Regions from separate parts of the Pectobacterium wasabiae CFBP 3304 genome, predicted to be linked through region 1. Evidence: predicted binding sites of a transcription regulator. Region 1 holds the regulator's gene; the other holds the start of a gene.
The links. Region 1 encodes Fur, which represses iron uptake genes when iron is present. Its sites were predicted from a motif close to ATAATAATGAGAACNACTATCAA; they were not measured.
Positions count from the first base shown of each region.

Region 1 (11,598 bases):
GAATAGAATCTAACGAGTCGTGTGTTGCACCGAAGTAGTGTTCTGCCAACGCCAGACTGCGGATGTCGTGACCGACAAAACTGGTGACGTTGAAGCGACGTTGCAGGTTTTCAACCAGTTGCCAGTTATCCACGCTGATGTGCGGCATATAGCGGACAATACCCGCAACGGGATCAACCAATCCCGGCAGCACCACAGAAATCGCAATAAGCTCGCGAATGCGGCGCTGGTGGCTGGTAATGAAGTCGCTGATAGATTGAAAAAGCGTGGCCTCCAACGTCTCCTGCGTGTTTTCTTGCAGTTCGTAGTGCGCTTCTTCCAGGGCTTTTCCCTGTAAATCGTACAGCGCAATGGTGGCGTCATAACGACCGAGACGAACGGCGATGCTATGGAAAGGACGATTTTCGGTGGTAATCGAAATGGCGCGTCTGCCACCAGTGGAAGCCTGCTGATCGACTTCTTTGATGAGCCCGCGTTCCAGAAGTTGGCGGGTGATTTTGGTGACGCTGGCGGGAGCAAGTTGGCTCTGCTCTGCTATCTGAATCCGTGAGATCGGGCCTTGCTGATCAATCAGGCGGTAAACCACCGCGCTGTTTAATTGCTTAACCAGATCGACATTCCCTATCTGCGCCTGTCCGCCTGTGGTCATTAAGAAGTACTCGCTTAGGTTTAACTCAACGTTGGGGAAACCTTATTTGGTTTTCCCAACGTATTTCTGCGTTACCCCAAGACGCTTCGCTTTACCCCCAAACTGGGTTGCCGTTAACAAATGTCTTGAGAATGTGATAATCACGGTCAAAGGCGGTCAGGTTCGCCACTTTACCGCTTTCAATGCTGCCTAGCTGTTTGTCGACACCGATGGCACGAGCGGGATAGAGCGTCGCCATCCGAATTGCTTCATCCAGTGCGATACCAACGTGTTCGACGCTATTACGTACGGCGTCAATCATAGTCAGTGCCGAACCGCTCAGGGTGCCGTTTTCATCAACACAAATGCCATCACGGTAGTATATGGTTTTACCAGCAAAAATGAACTGGTCAATATCTGCGCCCGCCGGTGCGGTGGCGTCGGTAACCAACACTAGTTTATCGCCCTTGATGCGTTTACTGTTGCGAATGTTGGCCCAGTCTACGTGTCGTCCATCCGCGATAATGCCGCAATAGACTTCTGGGGCATCGTAAATTGCGCCAACGAGTCCAGGCTCGCGGCCAGTCAGATACGGCATGGCGTTGAACAGGTGAGTGGCGAAACGAATACCGGCGGCAAAACCCTGCTTAGCCTGTTCCCAGGTCGCGTTAGAATGTCCAGCAGAGACGATGATACCCGCCGCAGTTAACTGACGGATAACGGCCGGTTCGACTTCTTCCGGTGCCAGCGTAATTTTCGTAATCGCACCCGCGTTGGCGCACAGAAAGTTGACGAGTTCTTGCGTTGGCTTGCGGATAAAGGCTGGGTCATGTGTGCCTTTTTTTATTACGTTCAGCCACGGGCCTTCGAGATGCAGCCCAAGCGCCTGATGCTTATTCTGCGCCAGCCAGTCTCTCATTACGTTGACGCTGTGCTTCATGAACGCGTCGCTGGACGTAATTAGCGTAGGTAAAAAGCTGGTACAGCCCGAGCGCTGGTTTGCCTGCTGCATGATTTCCAACGTTTTGACAGATATCGTTTCCAGCGAATCGTTGAACTGCACACCACCACAACCGTTCAACTGGAGATCGATAAATCCAGGAGCGAGGAACGCACCGCCCAGGTCGTGTTGTTCAATGCCAGAAGAGAGATCGGCAAGTGGGCAGATCCGTTCGATCAGCCCATCGGCAATCACAACGGCGTGATTATCCAAAATCTGATGGCCGGTGAAAATCCGGCTATGGGTTAACGCGTACATCATCAACTCCCGCGATCGGTTAGAGATTTCTCATACTTTCCGTTTCTAACTCACGGAAATACTTAACGGTTTTTATCTTTAACTCCATCGTTGAAGGCTCATCACAAACCATGATGGCTTTAGCATGGAGTTGCAGACAACTGATGGTCCACATGTGGTTGACGTTGCCTTCTACCGCAGCCTGTAGCGCTTGCGCTTTGTTGCGTCCGGTCACCAGAATCATCACTTCTTCGGCATCCAGCAATGTACCAACGCCAACGGTCAGGGCAAATTTGGGCACCAAACTGACGTCCCCGCCGAAGAAACGGGAATTCGCAATACGGGTTTCTTCCGTCAACGTTTTGATGCGGGTGCGGGAAGCCAGAGAGGAAGCGGGTTCATTGAAGGCGATGTGCCCATCATTGCCCACGCCGCCCATGAAAAGATGAATCTTCCCGTAGGATTTTATTTTCTCTTCATAGCGGCGACATTCTGCTGTGGTGTCTTCTGCGTTGCCGTTCAACAGGTTAATGTTTTCACGCGGAATATCAACGTGATTGAAGAAATTCTGATGCATGAAGGTATGATAGCTTTCTGGGTGATCGGTTGGCAGGCCGACGTATTCATCCATATTGAAGGTCACAACGTGTTTGAAGCTCACCAGACCGGCTTTGTGCATGGCGACCAGCGATTTATAGGCTTCCTGTGGTGAGCTACCTGTCGGTAAGCCAAGGATAAAAGGGCGCTCTGGACTGGGTTTGAAAGCGTTAATTTTCTCAACGATGTAGTGGGCGGCCCATTTTCCGACGTCTGCGGCGGTAGTTAAGGGGATGAGTCTCATCGGCGCTCTCCTGATTTCTAGTGGAATTAAATACGTTATCGCGTAAATCGTGCCAGTGGCACGCGTTCTCTATGTATTAAAATTAGTCTACTCCGTTTTTTTTAATCTTGAAATAAGTTGGGGTTTTATTCAGATATAAAGTTTTCGTATGCAGTTTTTTGGTGATTTTTATCACATAATTATGGGGATTAATTTGTGTAGCGAATTATTTTTCTTACACTGTTCCTAAGAACCACCGCAGGTCATGGTTTTTCGACAATGTGACGCTGTTCGACAGTGAAATTTTTGGCAGTGAAATTTATTGGCAGGTTTGTTTGCCCCACAACATTTCATTTACCTCGCAAAGGTAAGAGAGGGAAACGTGAGTATTCTTAGCTATTTACAAAAAGTTGGCCGGGCATTGATGGTGCCTGTCGCGACGCTGCCTGCTGCCGCTATCCTGATGGGGATAGGTTATTGGATTGATCCGGTTGGCTGGGGAAGTGAAAACGCGTTGGCGGCACTTCTCATCAAATCGGGTGAGGCGATCATTGGGCATATGGCGGTGCTGTTTGCAGTCGGTGTCGCTTACGGCATGTCGAAAGATAAGGATGGTGCGGCCGCATTGACCGGTTTTGTTGGTTATCTGGTGCTGACTACACTGTGTTCACCTGCTGTGGTCGCGATGATTCAACGAATTCCCGTTGAACTGGTGCCGGCTGCGTTTGGCAAGATTGAAAACCAGTTCATCGGGATTCTCGTCGGTGTGATGTCGGCTGAACTGTATAACCGTTTCAGCCAGGTTGAATTGCCTAAAGCGCTCTCTTTCTTCAGTGGGCGGCGTTTGGTACCGATTCTGGTTTCTTTCCTGATGATTCTGGTGGCGTTCATTTTAATGTACGTCTGGCCTGTCATTTACAATGCACTGGTGTCGTTTGGTGAACACATCCAACAGTTAGGGTCGGCTGGTGCTGGGGTTTATGCCTTTTTTAACCGCTTACTGATCCCTGTTGGATTACACCATGCGCTGAATTCCGTGTTCTGGTTTGATGTCGCGGGTATCAACGATATTCCTAACTTCCTGGCTGGCCAACAGTCTATCGATTCTGGTAAAGCCGTAGTGGGGATCACGGGCCGTTATCAGGCGGGTTTCTTCCCGATCATGATGTTCGGCCTGCCGGGAGCTGCGCTAGCGATTTACCACTGTGCGCGCCCAGAGAACAAAAGCAAAGTAGCCGGGATTATGCTGGCGGCGGCATTTGCTTCATTCTTCACTGGGATTACCGAGCCGCTGGAATTTTCGTTTATGTTTGTCGCGCCAGTGCTGTATTTCCTGCATGCGTTACTGACAGGTTTTTCCGTATTTATTGCAGCCAGTATGCAGTGGATCGCCGGTTTTGGTTTCAGCGCCGGTCTGGTGGATATGGTGCTGTCTTCGCGTAATCCGCTGGCAACCCAGTGGTACATGTTGATAGCGCAGGGGCTGGTATTCTTCGTCATTTACTACGTGGTGTTCCGCTTTACCATCACTCGCTTCAATCTGTTAACGCCGGGACGTGAGCTGGCGGTAAGCGGTAGCGAGGCAGATGGCTATGACGTGATTAAGGCGTCTGCGGGCAAGAAGTCAAACGATACGGCGGCGTTGGCACTGGGGTATTTGCAGGCGCTTGGTGGCAAAGCCAACCTGGTTGGTATCGACGCCTGTATCACACGTTTGCGTTTGAACGTGGTTGATTCCTCTCTGGTTGATGATGCACAGGCGAAACGTCTTGGTGCTGCGGGTGTTATTCGCCTGAATAAACAAAGCGTACAGATTGTGGTGGGCACGCAGGCTGAGTCGATAGCAACGGCGCTGAAAGCGGAGCATGACAAGGCGTAATATAATGACGATGCCTGTGTAACGCCGTGTTATATCGATGAAACTAGGGGGGTGAGATAGCAATCTCGCCCCTTTTTTTCGTTATGAATAATTAACGGTTGTTTCCCTGCGTAGCTTGTTGGATCATTGTCGGTTATACGTCGTTTTAGCATTGAGGAATGAAGAATGAGTGAGGCTGAAGCCCGCCCGACTAACTTTATCCGTCAGATTATTGATGAAGATCTGGCATCCGGTAAGCATGACCATATTCAGACGCGTTTCCCGCCAGAGCCGAACGGTTATCTGCATATTGGGCATGCCAAATCTATTTGTCTGAATTTTGGGATCGCGCGTGACTATCAAGGGCAGTGCAACCTGCGTTTTGACGACACCAATCCGGTAAAAGAAGATATCGAATACGTTGAGTCGATCAAACGTGACGTCGAGTGGCTGGGTTTTTCATGGAGCGGTAACGTTCGTTATTCTTCTGATTATTTCGATCAACTGCACGCTTATGCGGTTGAGCTGATCGGTAAAGGGCTGGCTTACGTTGATGAGCTGACGGCCGATCAGATTCGTGAATACCGTGGTTCGTTGACGGCTCCGGGCAAAAACAGCCCTTATCGCGATCGTACCGTGCAGGAAAACCTGGCGCTATTTGAAAAAATGCGTAACGGCGGGTTTGCAGAAGGTACTGCTTGTCTACGTGCAAAAATCGATATGGCATCATCCTTTATCGTGATGCGTGATCCGGTGCTGTATCGTATTAAGTTTGCCGATCATCACCAGACCGGCAACAAGTGGTGCATCTACCCAATGTATGACTTCACCCACTGCATTTCTGATGCGCTGGAAGGGATCACGCATTCTCTGTGTACGTTGGAATTCCAAGATAACCGCCGTCTGTACGACTGGGTTCTGGATAACATCACGATTCCTTGCCACCCACGTCAGTACGAATTCTCCCGCCTCAATCTTGAATACGCGATTATGTCCAAGCGTAAGCTGAATCAACTGGTCGTGGAAAATGTGGTTGAAGGCTGGGATGACCCGCGTATGCCGACCATCTCAGGCCTGCGTCGTCGTGGCTATAGTGCGGCTTCCGTCCGTGAATTCTGTGTGCGCATCGGCGTAACGAAGCAGGACAATAACGTGGAAATGGCCGCGCTTGAATCCTGCATCCGTGACGATCTGAATGAAAATGCTCCGCGTGCGATGGCAGTGCTAGATCCGGTCAAGGTCGTGATCGAGAATCTGCCCGCTGGGCACGAAGAGTTTGTTGCGATGCCAAACCATCCTAATAAGCCGGAAATGGGCTCACGTCAGGTGGCATTCAGCCGTGAAGTTTACATCGATCGCGCTGATTTCCGTGAAGAAGCCAACAAGCAGTACAAACGTCTGGTGTTGGGTAAAGAAGTTCGTCTGCGTAATGCCTATGTGATCAAAGCCGATCGCATTGAAAAAGACGAGCAGGGCACTATCACTACGATCTATTGCAGCTATGATGCGGAAACGCTGAGCAAAGATCCGGCTGACGGCCGTAAAGTGAAGGGGGTTATCCACTGGGTCTCTACGGCGCATGGCGTGCCAGCAGAATTCCGTTTGTACGATCGTTTATTCAGTGTGGCAAATCCTGGCGCGGCGGATGATTTCCTGTCGACGATTAACCCAGACTCACTGAAAGTTACGCAAGGTTTTGTCGAAGCGAGTTTGGCACAAGCGGAAGTAGAGAAGGCGTATCAGTTTGAGCGCGAAGGTTACTTCTGTGCCGATCGTGTTTACTCCAGTACAGAACATCTGGTGTTTAACCGAACGGTCGGGCTGCGCGATACTTGGGTTGGCTAAAGTCACGAAGTAGAAGATAAAAATAAAACCGCCTCGGCGGTTTTATTTTTTTATGCGGTCGATTTATCGTGTGGACTCATGCAGGGTTTCGTCTTCTCGACAATCCCCTTCACTGCAATGCCCATAGAGATACAAACTGTGGTTGGTCAGTTTAATGCCGTGTCTTTCTGCGATCTCACGCTGACGTGCTTCGATAGATTCATCGCGGAATTCAATGACTTTGCCACAGTCGAGGCAAATTAAGTGGTCGTGATGATGCTGCTGCGTCAATTCAAAGACGGATTTGCCACCTTCGAAGTTATGACGGGTTACGATACCAGCATCATCAAACTGGTTGAGTACGCGATAGACGGTAGCAAGACCAATCTCTTCGCCCATATCAATCAGTCTCTTATATAAATCTTCCGCACTGACGTGATGACAGACAGGATCCTGTAACACTTCCAGTATTTTCAGTCTTGGAAGAGTGACTTTCAAGCCGGCCTTCTTCAATGCGGTATTGTTGTCAGTCATGCGGGTTTAGTCCTGTAGCTTACTTATCAATGGAGGCTGCCTAGCCTATGACATCGGTCGGCTCAAAAAATGCAAACGCGTCTCAATTATAGAACCGCGCATACAAAATGAAAACAAGGGAATGTTAACAATATTGTCCCCACTCACACTATTGATATACAACGCAATCCGTTGTTGATGAATGAGGAAAAGGTAAAGCGCGTATAAAACCGATGGGATTATTGTACAGGTTTACTGATAGAAGTTAAAAAAATGTGTCAATTATTGTGAAAGGTTTTACCTATCGATACTATTTTGGCTCTGATAGGAATTATCAGAGCCAAAATGGCTTAGCCAACCAGCTCTTTCAGATTCAGTTCATCGCCGATCTGTTTCACCCACGTCGTCACGCGCTCGCTGGTCAATTCAGGCTGACGGTCTTCATCGATAGCCAAACCAATGAAGTGATTATCGTCGGCAAGTCCTTTAGACGCTTCAAAGTAATAACCTTCTGTTGGCCAGTGACCGACAATCGTCGCTCCGCGAGGTTCAATGATGTCGCGAATAGTCCCCATGGCATCACAGAAGTATTCCGCATAGTCTTCCTGATCGCCGCAGCCAAACAGAGCAACCAATTTTCCGGTGAAATCAACCTCTTCCAACGAAGGGAAGAAGTCATCCCAATCGCACTGAGCTTCACCGTAATACCAGGTTGGAATACCTAACAGCAGAATATCGAAACCTTCTAGGTCTTCTTTGCTACTTTTGGCGATGTCATGAACATCAGCAACGTTGGTGCCTAACTGCTGTTGGATCGTTTTGGCGATGTTTTCCGTGTTGCCCGTATCACTGCCAAAGAATATTCCGATGAGTGCCATGAATTGAATAACCTCTTGATTCTTAATGGTATGGTGTAATATTTCACCCACTTATCTGTTAATAATAACAGACACTCACATTAGGAGAAACTCGTATCGGTACGGAGGCGTAAATCAAGAGCATGCAAAATGCGGGGGGCGATAAAAGGAACGAAGCGCTGATCTTCTGGTGCTAAATTACCCATGGTAATAGTATGGTCATATTACCTTTCGAGATCAGACACGCATAGCCCTAACACTACCAAGGTTATTTATTTGCAATGATGTTTCATTTTTTATGAATGGTATTTTTATTTCATGGTTCGTTTCAGTTGTAATTAAAAGCAGACTTCTTTTTGTCAGAAATGAAAGTCACGGAACGATACATCTCTACTCTGGGAAATTAAAATGCATACAAAAGATAATGTTTTTACTGAATTGAAAATTTGTAACATTTTTAGGGAATATTCCTAATAAAAGAAGATAAGAATTATAACCATTTGTAGCTGAAACGATGCAGCCTTGAAGAAGAAATCTTTAGCTTTTGATGTTAAAGAATAAAATGAAAATGATGCGTAAATTGCTTCTCCGTCTAAGTGCGTATCCACGCCAGCGCACAAGGGACGCGGGTGGCCGTCGCTTTGCTTTCAACCCTCTGATTAAAAACCGTATATTTATAAAAATAGGTGAATTCATTCTCAGTGTGAAAAATTATATTAATAAATATAGCAAGAGTGCTAAATATTCTCTGTATTTAGCCGATGAACTAGCGTGGTTTTTGAGTTTTCAACTTGGTGAAATGTGAACGCTAGGGAGAAGTGGTCTGTTTTATTGTGTGAATTTTCTGATTCATATTGGTTGATTAGCGATAAAAATCTTTTTAACCATTTTCCTGATTTGGAGTGAGCTATGAGACTTATTAAAAATATTGCCATCAGAACCGCTATGCTATGGGTGCTGGGCATTTTTTGCGTTCTTTGGGGGGGCGTATCGATATATACCCTGTTCTCTTTTAAAGAGATGACTGCAACCTCAAAAACCAGCACCTTGCTGGTTCAGAACATGAATTTCATCAACCAGGGCAACGATCAATACTTTCGTATGGTGACCCGTCTGGCGCGCGCGGTAGATGCGCGTCGCAGTGGTGATAATGCGACTGCTGATAAAGAGCAGGCCTCTGCACTCGTCGCGCTGGATAAACTAAAGACTGATTTGGTGGCGTTTAATGCCATCGATCATGCGAGCCTGGATAATGCTCTGGTGCAGGCTGTCAGTCGTGACTGGAATAATCTGGTTGTTCAAGGCGTTGAACCGCTTTATCAAAAGGCCGTTGCCAACGCGCTGGATGATTACCAAAATCAGGCCAAGAATGTTGTGCCGCCATTGAGTCGCCAGTTTGGCGCGTCCCTATCCGCATTCAGTAACGCCAGCGCAGAGAAATTCGCTGCAGCGGGGGTTCGCTTTGAACAAATCACCACGGTTGGACAGAACATTTTGCTGAGCGGGCTGTTTATCGGCCTTATCATGCTGTTCCTAACCGATCGCTATCTGGTGGTGTGCTTGGTTCGCCCGTTGAATGACCTGCGCTATCACTTTAGCGTGATTGCCTCTGGTCATCTGGGTAAACCGATTCTGGACTTTGGTAATAACTGCGTTGGCCGCCTATTTCCACTGCTGCGTGAAATGCAGGGGAGTTTGGCGAGCACCGTTAGTACCATCAGAAACAGCACGGACTCCATCTATCAGGGAGCTTCTGAGATCGCAGCGGGTAACAACGATCTGTCATCACGTACCGAAGAGCAGGCTTCCGCGCTGGAAGAAACCGCTGCTAGCATGGAGCAACTGACGGCGACGGTGAAACAGAACGCCGAAAACGCCAACCATGCCAGTCAACTGGCACTGCAAGCCTCAACAACGGCGAAGAAGGGCGGTGAAATAGTTGAGAACGTGGTGAAAACCATGGCTGAAATCTCTGGCAGCTCAAGAAAAATTGCAGAAATCACCACCGTGATTAACGGCATTGCTTTCCAGACCAATATTCTGGCGCTGAACGCGGCGGTAGAAGCGGCGCGTGCGGGCGAACAAGGGCGTGGTTTTGCCGTGGTAGCCGGGGAAGTACGTAGCTTGGCGCAGCGTAGTGCGCAGGCGGCGAAAGAGATTGAAGGGCTGATTTCTGAATCGGTTCGCTGCGTGGATACCGGCTCTAATCTGGTTAGCGATGCAGGTGACACCATGCAGGATATCGTCCGCGCGGTTACCAACGTGACCGATATTATGGGTGAAATTGCCTCGGCATCGGAAGAACAGAGCAAAGGCATCGCACAGGTTGGTCAGGCTGTGGCGGAAATGGACAGCGTAACGCAGCAAAATGCCGCGTTGGTTGAACAGGCCTCTTCGGCAGCGTTGTCTTTGGAAGAGCAGGCGGCGTTGTTGAACCAGACCGTGTCCCTGTTCCAACTGTCCGATTCGCAGTCAGCGCTGCAAGTGGCTGCAAAACCGGTGCAAAAATCGCCAGTGATTGCCCCGCGTGCAAGCAAGGCGCTGCCAGCGAGTAGCGACAACTGGGAAAAATTCTAACTGTTGTTTTAATCCGGGGGCGTGTTTTTAGTCTCGGATGAACGTTCAGGCGGCGTCAGAGATGGCGCCGCGCAAGAGATGAAACCCGCACTATATGAATATCGCGTTACGTCAATCAGGGCTGCTGTTCGGCCAACTGTGCCAGCAGCATCTCTTCAATCAATTCACTGCGGCTAATGTTCCGCTGCTCAGCAAGGCTGTTCAGGATATCCACAGCGTCGCTGTTAATCTTTAATTCAACACGGCGCAAGCCACGCACTTTATCGCGACGTAGTTGATTACGCTTGTTAATTCTTAGTTGTTCGTCACGTGTGAGCGGGTTGGTCTTGGGGCGGCCCGGACGACGCTCATCTGCGAACAGATCCAGTGTAGTGCGATCCGTTTGTTCTTTTGCCATAAGTAATGATACTGCAAGGTATTCGGACCAAAATACACCGGGCTGCCCGTGCTGTCCTACAGATAAAATCGATGCCTACTCTCACTCTGCAATAGGATTGTCAGGGTGCGGTTTGGCTATCTGTGGAGCATACCGGGAAATTACGCGTGCACTTTGGTGAAGTGGTTACAATGACTTGTGGCTGAATCAGCCGTCCCTCTACTGCGGACGCCATCATACCCTAGCCGCACTGGCGGCGACAACGGTTAACTGCCGCTGTTGCCATGAATCCGCCAGTGTGTGTATGGTCTGGTTAATTCGCGTCCAGAAAACGGTGGATAGCGCGCAAAACGGCATCGGGTTTTTCTGAGTGAACCCAGTGACCCGCTCCGCTGACAACGTGCGCCCGCGCCGCGGGGAACTGACGCAGCAGCGAATCACGGTAGCGATCGTCCAGATAGGGGGAATCGCCGCCGCGGATGAACAATATTGGCCCTTGCCAGGCTGGAACCTCTTGCCAACCAACGATGTTTTCGTATTCATCCCACAAAACGGGTACGTTAAAACGCCACTCTCCCTGCTGGAAGGATTTCAGTAAAAACTGAATTACGCCTTCTTCTTTTATATGTTGGCGCATGAGTGCTGTCGCTTCTGCGCGTGATGTCAGGCCTGCTTCCGTTACGGCGCGTAGTGCGGCAAAAATAGTGTCATGGCGGCGTACCTGATAATCCACTGGTGCGATATCAATCGCGATCAGTTTGTCCAGCCGTTCAGGAATAAGAGCGCTGAGTGCCATAGCGACTTTTCCACCCATCGAATGGCCAATAACAATAGCACGTTCGATATTCAGTTCGTCCAGCAGCGCCAACACGTCCTGCGCCATCGCGGGGTAGTTCATCTGCGATGAA
Region 1 is NZ_CP015750.1:3,340,763-3,352,360, forward strand. It holds gene nagC (DNA-binding transcriptional regulator NagC) at 1-649, opposite strand, end outside; gene nagA (N-acetylglucosamine-6-phosphate deacetylase) at 741-1,886, opposite strand; gene nagB (glucosamine-6-phosphate deaminase) at 1,906-2,706, opposite strand; gene nagE (N-acetylglucosamine-specific PTS transporter subunit IIBC) at 3,068-4,564, shown strand; gene glnS (glutamine--tRNA ligase) at 4,730-6,388, shown strand; gene fur (ferric iron uptake transcriptional regulator) at 6,452-6,901, opposite strand; gene fldA (flavodoxin FldA) at 7,231-7,758, opposite strand; gene A7983_RS15130 (hypothetical protein) at 8,300-8,542, shown strand; gene A7983_RS15135 (methyl-accepting chemotaxis protein) at 8,647-10,314, shown strand; gene ybfE (LexA regulated protein) at 10,430-10,711, opposite strand; gene ybfF (esterase) at 11,004-11,598, opposite strand, start outside.

Region 2 (11,598 bases), 1.2 Mb from region 1:
CAGTTGGTTCACCGCCATCGGTGCCGGTAACAGTCCTTGATCGCTGGCGATCACATGCATCGCTCGGCCATCGCTCAGCCGCATTACGTAACGCCGGGCGTTCGACGCATTCAACAATCTCAGGCGAACCCAGCCGCGAGAAACTTCAACAAAGGGATTTTGGACGCCATTGACTAACAGCGAGTCCCCCACGAACCCACCGTTAGAAGGCGGGTTATAGAGAGGGACGCCAAAGTTATCCAGCCGTTTATCCTGAATAATCAACGGGAAATCATCGACACCGTAATGATTGGGCAACGGCAGGGATTTACTGATGCTGTCTTCCACCAGCCACAGCCCTGCCAATCCGTTATAGATATGGGGTGCCATGCGGTTCGGCGTATTCGCATGATACCAGCAGGTCGCCGACGGCTGACGAACCGGTAATACCGGCGACCAGTCGCTCCCCGGTGAAATGATGCGGGCTGCGCCGCCCATTAGCGGCCCCGGCACCTGTAACCCGCCAATCGTCATCGCGACAGGCTCATTCAGGCGATTGCTGTAAATTAGTTTAATGTCATCGCCGTCATAGACTCGCACCGTCGGCCCCAAATAACGGCCATTAATGCCCCAAATGGGCGTCTTACGATCGCTAGAAAATGCCCAATGAGCACGCTGCATCGTCAGAAAAAGAGGCTGGCCTCGGCGCGACTCCAGTAATGGCGGTATAGGTAATGCAGTGGGATTCCCGCTGGCTTTCGCTGCCAGTGGCGTCATACCCGCACATAACGCAAGGCCCGATGCCTGAATAAACTGACGTCGGCTGAGTGACATAATGACTCCGTAAATCCAATAAACCGTAAGCAAAGTTTAACTTCCGATTAGGTATTCGGAAGAAATAATCCTAGATACCCGCCATCCCTCAAGCAGCCAGTGCGTTGGCCTCCTGCCGCTCGAATGATTTAGGGTAGAACCTGATGGGGTAAACTTATTTTTTGTCTGCCGCTTCGCGCGCCGCGACTTCCGCATCCAGTTCAGCAATCTTGGCAGCCATCACATCATGGCAATGTGCAGCCAGTTCACGGACCTGATCTTTGGTATACGCACGGGTATCAATGGGTGGCAGCATTTCTACGATAACGAGGCCGTTATTCCAGCGGTTCAATTTCACCTTATTACTGGTAGTAGAAACACAAATCGGCACGATCGGCACGTTTGCGCTAATCGCCGCATGGAACGCACCCGTTTTGAATGGCATCAGACCGCGCCCACGGCTACGTGTACCTTCGGGGAACATCCAGATGGAAGTATTACGCTCTTTAATGTGTTTCACCACCTGAGCGATGGTGCCATGCGCTTTGGTTCGGTTTTCACGGTCAATCAGCAAATTACCCGTCAGCCAGTATAGCGGGCCGAAGAACGGGATCCACAGCAGGCTTTTCTTACCCACGGTAACGGTGCGAGGCTGAACCGCGCTGGATACCGTGACCATATCGTAGTTGTTCTGATGATTCGCGATATAGATACAGTTGCCGTAATGCGCCGCGTCTTCCGGTATCCGCATGTCGACTTTCAGGCCAAACACCACGGATAAGCGACCAAACAGATGGCCGAAGGTCGCCACATGGCGGGGATTTCTAGGGCTGAACAGGCAGTAAAACAAGCCGAAAATACAGATCAAAATCGAAAATATAACAACAACAAAAAAACGCAAAATGGATAACATAGCAACCTCATTAACCAACAGCCGCCGCTAGTATAGCGATTTCGCGCTAAAACACACGGTGATTCAATTTGCTGCGGGATAGCAACCAGACATCAAAGAAAGGCGGTATAACACCGCCTTTGCACTCTTTTATATACAGAGGATTTATTCTTCGCTGCTGCCAGTATTAACCTGCTGCGGTGCATCCACCTCAATGCGGTCGATACGCTGTAGCCCACGCAGCAACGTGCCTTTCCGTCCGCGCTCACCCTGATATTTCTGCAGCTCGTTCGGACGCAGCACCAGCTTACGCTTACCGAAATACAGCGTGACGGAAGCCTGTGGTGGCAGCAGATACAGCCAGGTCAGACGGTCTTTACCTTCCGCAAAGTCAGTCGAGGAGATGGACACGATCTTGTTACCCTTGCCTTTCGACAACTGTGGCAAATCAGAGACAGGGAACAGCAGCATTCTGCCCGCGGCAGTGATCGCCATTAGCAGATTATCCTCGCCCTTGATCTCGATCGGCGTCAGCGCTTTCGCATTATCCGGCAGCGTAATAATCGCTTTACCCGCACGGTTACGCGCCACCAGATCGTTGAAGGTACAGACAAATCCATAGCCTGCATCCGATGCCATAAGCAACGGCTGATCGTCTGCGGCCATCAGCACTTGTTCAATCGTCGCACCCGGCGGCGGCGTGAGTTTGCCCGTTAGTGGTTCGCCCTGACCGCGCGCAGAAGGCAGCGAGATCGGATCCAGCGCGTAGCTGCGGCCGGTGGAGTCAATGAACACCACGGGCTGGTTGCTCTTGCCTTTCGCTACCGCGCGGAAACTATCGCCCGCTTTATAGCTCAACCCGGTAGGATCGATATCATGCCCTTTGGCGCTGCGTACCCAGCCCATTTCCGACAGCACAATGGTGACCGGTTCAGACGGCACAAAGTCGTGTTCACTCATCGCTTTTGATTCACTGCGCTCATGCAGCGGCGAACGACGATCGTCACCATAGGCTTGCGCATCTGACTGAATTTCTTTCTTGATCAGATTGCTGAGCTTACGCTCTGACGCCAGCAGCGCTTGCAACTGATCGCGCTCTTTGGCCAAATCATCCTGCTCACCGCGGATTTTCATCTCTTCCAGCTTGGCCAAATGACGTAATTTCAGCTCCAGGATCGCTTCAGCCTGTGTTTCACTCAGGCTGAATTGGCGCATCAGAACGGGCTTTGGCTCGTCTTCCGTGCGGATGATATGAATCACTTCATCAATGTTCAGGAACGCAATCAGCAAGCCTTCAAGAATATGCAGACGCTTGAGCACTTTTTCCAGACGGTAGTTCAGTCGGCGGCACACGGTGTCACGACGGAATACCAGCCACTCGCTCAGGATCTCGACCAGCCCTTTCACGCTGGGACGACCATCCAGACCGATCATGTTCATGTTAACGCGATAGCTCTTTTCCAGATCGGTAGTGGCGAACAGATGGTTCATCACCTGGTCCATATCGATACGGTTCGAGCGCGGCACCAGCACCAGACGGGTTGGGTTCTCGTGATCGGATTCATCACGCAGGTCTTCCACCATCGGCAGCTTTTTCGCACGCATCTGGCTGGCAATCTGCTCCAGCACTTTGGCACCGGAAACCTGATGTGGCAGCGCAGTAATCACCACATCGCCGTCTTCTTTCTTCCAGACCGCGCGCATCCGCACCGAACCACGACCGTTCTGGTAGAGTTTGCGCACTTCATCACGCGGCGTGATGATTTCGGCTTCCGTCGGGAAATCCGGCCCCTGCACATGCTGGAGCAGATCGTCCAGCGAGGCTTTTGGGTTTTCCAGCAGCATGACGGCTGCCGCAGCGATTTCACGCACATTGTGCGGCGGAATATCCGTTGCCATGCCGACGGCGATCCCGGTGGTGCCGTTCAACAGAATATTCGGCAAGCGCGCAGGCAGCATCTTCGGCTCTTGCATCGTGCCGTCAAAATTCGGGGTGTAATCGACCGTGCCCTGCCCTAACTCTGACAGCAGCACTTCCGCGTATTTGGACAACCGCGATTCGGTATAACGCATAGCGGCAAACGATTTCGGATCGTCCGGCGCCCCCCAGTTTCCCTGACCATCCACCAGCGGGTAGCGGTAAGAGAACGGCTGCGCCATCAGCACCATCGCTTCATAGCAGGCGCTGTCGCCGTGCGGATGGTATTTACCCAGCACGTCACCCACGGTACGGGCGGATTTTTTAAATTTGGCGCTGGCATTCAGTCCCAGCTCGGACATCGCATACACAATGCGACGCTGCACAGGCTTCAGGCCATCGCCAATGAACGGCAATGCCCTGTCCATGATGACGTACATGGAATAATTCAGGTATGCATTTTCGGTAAACGTGCGCAGCGCAAGGCTTTCTGCGCCGTCATGAGTCATCTCACTCATTTATCTCACTTTCCTCACATCGCGGCGCGATTGTTACGCTTTCCGACACGCCATAGCGGCGGTATGTTTGGCGGGAATAGTACCTTATCTGATGAGGTGATGTCACAAGGAACCATTCGCAGGAAGCCATTCGTAGAGAACCACACCACAGGAAATGATGTCGTCTCAGAAAATCATCACTCGGGGCGAGACTCCGTTATTTCATTCGACAGCGTTCGGCACCTTGATGGCAAACAGACCGTTTCATTAAGAATTATTCATCTTCATTGCCGCGACAAACGATAATGATTAACATATTGATAATAATTATCATTACCACATGATAATTAATGTTATTCGCCGTTTTGCATTTCCCTTGCAGACGTTAGCTACCAGCACGCCATGTTTCCTCAACGCCGCTGGTCAGAACCACCTTATAGCAGAGTATCATTATGTTAATTAACAAGAATTTAAATAAAATTCTTCTCACCGGCATCTTGACTAGCGTCGCGCTGAACAGCATGGCAGCGGATAGCACCACGGGCAATAGCGCACTCAACGGTAAGAATGAAGACAACACGGCGGCTAAAACGGAACAGACGGGTGACGTCATGACCGTACACGCACCTGAAGTTGAGAAAAAAGCAGGCTCCTCCGTTTCAATCACAGCCAATGATATGCAGAAGAATGGCGGTAACGATTTTGGCACCATTATGCGTTACCAGCCGTTAATCAGCGCCACGGGCTCCAGCGGCGGCAGTAATACAGGGAAAAGTGGCTTCGATCGCGGCGGCTACACGGGCTACAACATTCGCGGGATAGAAAGCAATCGCGTCGCCATTGATACCGACGGGATCGCTCTGCCTAATGCAACAGGGCGCAGTTATGCCAGCCGAGCTGGGTTTAATACGTTTGGCATGGGGCGTGACTATGTCGACCCTTATCTCTATGGACGGGTGAATATCGAATCCGGTGTGACCTCAGCGGAAAATGCGATCAATGCGCTAGGCGGAAGTGTTTCGTTCCGTCCCAAATCAGCAGATGATTATTTAAGCGCAAATAAACAGGAGTATGTCGGCTTCCAGAGTGATTATGACTCTGCCAACCATGGTTGGCATAACGGCATCACCGCCGCAGGCGGGGATGCCGAACTGCGCGGCATTGTCGTGCTCAGCCGTCGTGACGGCCAGCAAACGCGTAACAACAGCGACGAGATCGCCGCTTACCCAGCAAACTGGCACTCTAACGCCATTCTGGCATCGGCCATCTGGCAACCGAATGATGAACACCAGCTCACCGGTACGCTAGATTATTATCATAAAACCAACCACACCCACTACGATTACTGGGGGAGCCTGCCAAGCAACAATAATACGATTTATGGCACCGCACAACAAAGCAGCGAGACTCGCCGCTGGAGCGCCAGCCTGAAAGACCGCTGGACGCCCGCCAACAACACGCTGGTTGATTTAGTTGATAGCCGCATTTACTTCCAAAACAGTGAATCACATGACAACACCTGGCTACCTGCAACCACGGGAATGGCAGCCGCCGATAGCCATCGTGTCTATTCTGATTACAATGTAAAAACGTACGGCTTCGATACCCATCTGGTGAAAAGCTGGGATCGTCACGAGTTTAGCTGGGGCCTCAATGCCAGCCAAACCAAGACAGAGCGTCCGTTCAGACAATCGCCTAATCAAACGGGTGCGAATAACATCATGCAGCCAGAAGCCGACAGTGACAGCTACACCGTCGGCGGCTTCGTGCAGGATACCGTCTCTTGGGATCTGGCTGGGCACGCCTTCTCGGTCGTCCCTGCCGTGCGCGCTGTTCATCAACGAACCAAAGCGACCAACGCGGTTAGCCTGAGCGGCAACGGCAGTGTCATCAGTGGATCCGATGTCAACAGACTGTACGGTAAAGCCAACAGTGATACACAAATCCTGCCTTCACTGAGCTTCCTCTACGACATCACTCCAACGCTAACCACCTATTTGCAGTATCGCCGCGGCGCACAGTTCCCCGATGCCAGCCAGCTTTATGGCAGCACAAATCTTGACGCCAACTATGCCGGGCCGTTTCAGTATGCCTTTATCGGCAATAGCGACCTCAAGACAGAAACCAGCAACAACGTAGAATGGGGCTTAAAAGGCGAAGCAACGGAGGGAGTCACATTCCGGACAGCACTGTTCTACAACACCTATAAGAATTTTATCGCCAATACCCGCTACCGTCGTAGCGCTAATCCAGATAGATTCACCAACGTTCCGAGCAATATCAGTACGATATACCAGGCGGAAAACCGCGATAAAGCCTACATTTATGGCGGCGAAGTCAGCAGCAAAATACAGCTAGGCACCTGGTTCCCAGCGGTTGATGGGCTCAGCACCACGCTGGCGTTTGGCTATACCAAAGGTCAATCGCAGTCGCGCTACCTTGGCGACCGCTATGTCGATCTCGACAGCGTCGCGCCGATGAAAGCGGTTGTTGGCATCGCCTATGACGATCCTTCCCAACGCTACGGCGCTGCTCTGACATCAACCTTCCAGAAAGGGAAGCAGGCGCAGGATACCAATCGTCAAAACTACACCAATGCTGGCACAGCAATCACCGCTTCGACTGCCGAATATATGCGGATCCCTGGCTATGGCATGGTGGATCTGACCGCCTACTATCGCGTGACCAAAGACGTGAAAATCAGCGGTGGCGTGTATAACCTGACTGACCGTAAATACTGGGACTACCTGAGCAGCCGTCAGATCGAAACCGATGACCGACAAGGGCAATACGATCGCGCGCTGTCTACCGCGCCCGGCCGTTCCTTCCAGCTTGGTGTGAATGTCGATTTCTAATCGGTATAACACGCTGATTCACTAAAAGAAGGCGATGTTCAGCTCAGGCATCGCTTCTTTAATCAGGCAAGAATGCGCAGTACGGCTTTCTTGCCTTTTTATTCCCCCGAATTCTGGCTTGCCCATATTCTTATTTTCACTGCATTGTTTAACGAAACAATTAATATGCAGATGAGATCACAATTATTACCCATAGTAACGTGATCGCGATCTCAATTAATATTCAATCATCGCTATGTTTTTATTTTGTCCTATTCAGCGGACAGCATTTAGTATTGTCCCTATCGACTATCACGACTAGATTAATCATTACCACACCCTATTTAAATAAACGCACAGGGAAAATAAAACAGGAAATTATTCAGAAAAAATTATCAATCCGATAAGCATCAGAAAATCTAACGAATCACAGAGGGTAATATGATGCAGCCACTCACCGCCCGCCAGAGCCGTTTATTGAAATATCTGTTACAACACCAGGGATATGTAACAGTTAAAGATATTGCACATTACCTGGATGTGTCAGAAAAAACCGTCTATCGCGATATGCAATTTGTTGAAGCCTTCCTTTCTGTCTGGAATATTTATCCAGACAAAAAGGTCGGTGCGGGGATCATGTTAACAACGGATGACGATCGACACCTCACGTTACTGGAACAGCAACTTGTCGTAGATGATGGAGATACCGACGCCCTGATCAATAATGCTAGGCGCGTCAAAATCGCCTCACAGTTGTTAAGCGACACGCCTCACGAAACCTCCATCAGCAAGCTGTCTGAACGCTATTTCATCAGCAGCGCCTCTATCGTTAACGATCTGAAAATCATCGAAAGCTGGCTACACCCACTGGGATTATCGCTGGTGCGCAGCCAGAGCGGCACGCACATTGAAGGCAGTGAGAATCAGGTGCGCCAGGCGATGGCATCACTGATTAATGACGTTATGCACCATAAAGAACCCGGCCCGCTTAACCACTCTCGTCTCGACCCCAGTAGCTATAAGGCATTGATCAATTATTTCGGCGAAAAAGACGTTTCCTTCGTTGAAGCACTGTTACAGGACATGGAGAAGCAGCTTTCTTATCCACTCGGCGAGCCTTATTACATCAATATTTTCACCCATACCTTAATTATGATGCACCGCATTGCGCAGGGAAAAGCGCTCATCATGGCGGAAGAATCGGTGCATCAGCAGGTTGATAATCGTATATTCTCCATTGCTCAAAATATGGTGACCCAAATAGAGCAACGCGTCGAGAGCACGCTACCTTCTGATGAAGTCTGGTTTATTTACCAATATATTATTTCTTCAGGCATTGTGATGGAAGAGCGTGCAGATAATCAGTTGCTCCACTATCAATTTTCTAATAGTGAATCGCGCAGAATTACGCGTGCATTAACGCAGGTATTTTCTGATTTAATCAATGTCGACTTGCGCACAGATAAGTTATTACATGAAGGATTGCTCATTCATATCAAGCCATTACTTAACCGATTAAAGTATCAAATACACATTCGCAATCCATTATTAGACGATATCAAAAGCGAATTTATCGATATTTATGAAATGACTCAGCAAGCCATGAATGAAGTCTGTCTGCGATTTCAATTAAAACCGGTCGCTGAAGATGAAGTCGGCTATCTGACCATTCATTTTCAAGCCGCGCTGGAACGCCAAATTGCTCACAAACGTATTCTGGTGGTGTGCTCCAGCGGTGTAGGTACGTCACATTTGCTAAAAAATCGTATTCTGCGTGCGTTTCCTGACTGGATTATTGTTGGCGTTATTTCAGCCAGTAATATGCAGATATTTTGCCAACAGGAAAATATTGAACTGATTATTTCTACGATTCATCTGGAAGAGCAACAGATCCCTGTTGTTTATGTCTCTGCCTTTTTTAATGACGATGACATTAAACGCGTTACCGAAAAAGTTATCGCTAATCAACTGCATCAGGTCGTCCTCCATTGATTATTGGCCGAACGTTAATTTTTTAAATTTATAGATGAGGTGTGATAAATGGATATCAATAAAATACTGAATGCCAACCGCGTAAAATTAAACATGTCCGCGACCAATAAAGATGAAGCGATTAATGAATTAGCCGATCTGTTGTATGCCGATGGTGCCATTATCAACAAACAGGATTTTATTCACGATGTCTGGTTACGTGAAGCCGAAGGGTCGACCGGTTTTGAAAACCATATTGCGATCCCTCATGGGAAATCATCCGCCGTAAAACAAACCACGCTCGCGATTGGCCGAACCCGTCAGGATATTCCCTGGGAAACACTCGACGGCAGCCAGGTTCGCTGCATTATTCTCTTTGCCGTGCGTCTGGAAGATCAGAACACGACACACATTCGCCTGCTGTCTCAGGTTGCCAGTGCACTGGCCGACGATGAGGTGATTGCTCAACTGTTGGACGAATCCGATCCCCATAAAATTATTCGGCTGTTTAGTCAGTATGCAGAAACAGCGCCTGTCACTCCGACATAAGACGAGGCTCAAAATGAATATTGTTTGTGTTGCCGCCTGCACGGCGGGTATCGCGCATACCTATATCGCACGCGAGAAACTGATTAAAGGTGCCAACGCGTTAAATTACGCGATAAAAGTGGAAACCCAAGGCACCATTGGTACGGAGAATGAATTAACCCACGACGAAATAGCCGCTGCCGATGTCGTTATTCTGGCTATCGATATCAAAATAACAGGAGAGGAGCGATTTAAAGGCAAACCTATCGTTCGGGTAAAAACGGAGGTCGTTATTAAATCTCCCATCAAGTTTCTGGAAAAAGTCGCTAGCTCTTTAGCGGGTGCCTGAATATATCCATTTCGGGGTAATCATTATGAACACCAGAAAAATCACTGTTGGACAGGAAATAAAACGGCATCTTCTTACCGGTATTTCCTGGATGATCCCGCTGATTGTTGCAGCCGGGATCTGCATTGCACTCGGTCAGGTCATCGGTGGCCCGGATGTCGGTAAGCAAACCGGCAGCATCGCATGGATGCTTAATCAGATCGGCGGCTGGGGAATGGGCCTGATTGTGCCACTGATCAGCGCGGCGATCGCTTACTCCATTGCCGACCGCCCCGGCTTCGCACCCGGCCTGATTGTGGGCTTTATCTGTGGCCAGATTCAAACCGGGTTTATCGGCGGTATTCTCGGTGGCTTTCTGGTCGGCTACACCGTGCTGCTGCTGCGCCGCTACATCAAACTCCCCACGTCGATGCAGGGGCTGATGCCCGTCATGATCCTGCCGTTGCTCAGCACCATTATCGCCGGGCTTCTGATGATGACGTTTATCGGTCAACCCATCGTCTGGCTGCAAAAAGCGCTGATTCATCTGCTGGAATCCATGCAAGGGGGGTCGAAATTCCTGATGGGCGCGATTTTGGGGGCGATGGCGACCTTCGATTTCGGCGGACCGGTGAACAAGACGATGTCGCTCTTCGCGGACGGCATGCTGGTCGATGGCATTTACGGGCCGGAAGCCGTCAAATTTGTCGGTTCAATCATTCCACCTTTCGGCATCACGCTTTCTTTCCTATTGACCCGCTACAAATACACCCGTGCAGAAAAAGAAGCGCTGAAAGCCGCCTTCCCGATGGGGATCTGCATGATCACCGAAGGGGTAATCCCGATTGCCGCACGCGATTTGTTCAGGGTCGTTGCCAGTTGCGTCGTCGCCTCCGCCATTGCGGGCGGGCTGATCATGGTCTGGGGTGTGGAGGCTCCCGTGCCACACGGCGGCATGTTTGTTGTTCCCTTGTTTACCAAGCCGCTGATGTTCTGTCTGGCACTCGGTATTGGCACAGTAATCTGCGGCGTGATGCTGTCGCTGATTAAAAAGCGCGTCACGCAGGCTGATGAAGAGTTCGACGATGTTGACGACAGTCGCGTGCGTGACGAAGACATTAAATTCACTCTCGAATAACAGGAGCCGCCATGTATGCCGCAATGAAAACCCTCATTGATGACGCGTATCAACAGCAATATGCCGTGCTCGCCATCAACTGTTTCAATCTGGAAACTGCGCGTGCGGCCATTACCGCCGCCGAGCAACAGCGTGCGCCGCTGATCTTGAATGTGTACCAAGGGCACAGTGCGCACTTTCCACCGCCTCTCGCGGTGCCGCTGGTCAAGGCATTGGCTGAACAGGCAACCATTCCTGTGGCGCTCAGTCTGGATCATGGCAAGGCATTTAACCTGATTGGGCAGGCGTTCCGCGCAGGGTTTACCGGATTGATGATCGATGCTTCCAGCCACCCGCTGGCGGAAAACATCCTGCGCACGCATCAGGTGGTGAAGATAGCCGCGACCGCTGGCGTCTGCGTGGAAGGTGAGCTTGGGCATATCGCCGATGCCCCGTCTACGACCTTGAGGATGCCACGGTGAAAATGACGCAGGTGGAAGATGTCGTTCCCTTTATCAACCAAACCGGTATCGACCTGCTTGCCGTATCGGTCGGCACCGCCCACGGTATTTACCCTGCTGAGGTAACGCCACAGATTGATTTTGAGCGTCTGGAAGCGCTGCACCGGGAATCCACGGTGCCACTGGCGCTACACGGCGGTAGCGGCACTAAAGCCGACGACATCCGTCGCGTCAGCCGTCACGGCGTCGCCAAAATCAAC
Region 2 is NZ_CP015750.1:2,165,454-2,177,051, reverse strand. It holds gene ftsP (cell division protein FtsP) at 1-813, opposite strand, end outside; gene A7983_RS09850 (1-acylglycerol-3-phosphate O-acyltransferase) at 968-1,705, opposite strand; gene parC (DNA topoisomerase IV subunit A) at 1,850-4,120, opposite strand; gene A7983_RS09840 (TonB-dependent receptor domain-containing protein) at 4,552-6,954, shown strand; gene A7983_RS09835 (BglG family transcription antiterminator) at 7,375-8,925, shown strand; gene A7983_RS09830 (PTS sugar transporter subunit IIA) at 8,974-9,453, shown strand; gene A7983_RS09825 (PTS fructose transporter subunit IIB) at 9,467-9,781, shown strand; gene A7983_RS09820 (PTS fructose transporter subunit IIC) at 9,807-10,898, shown strand; partial or broken gene A7983_RS09815 (class II fructose-bisphosphate aldolase) at 10,910-11,598, shown strand, end outside.
Region 2: A7983_RS09840 (TonB-dependent receptor domain-containing protein) is a predicted target of Fur. The motif match lies at 4,417-4,439, and genes of this name have one in related genera.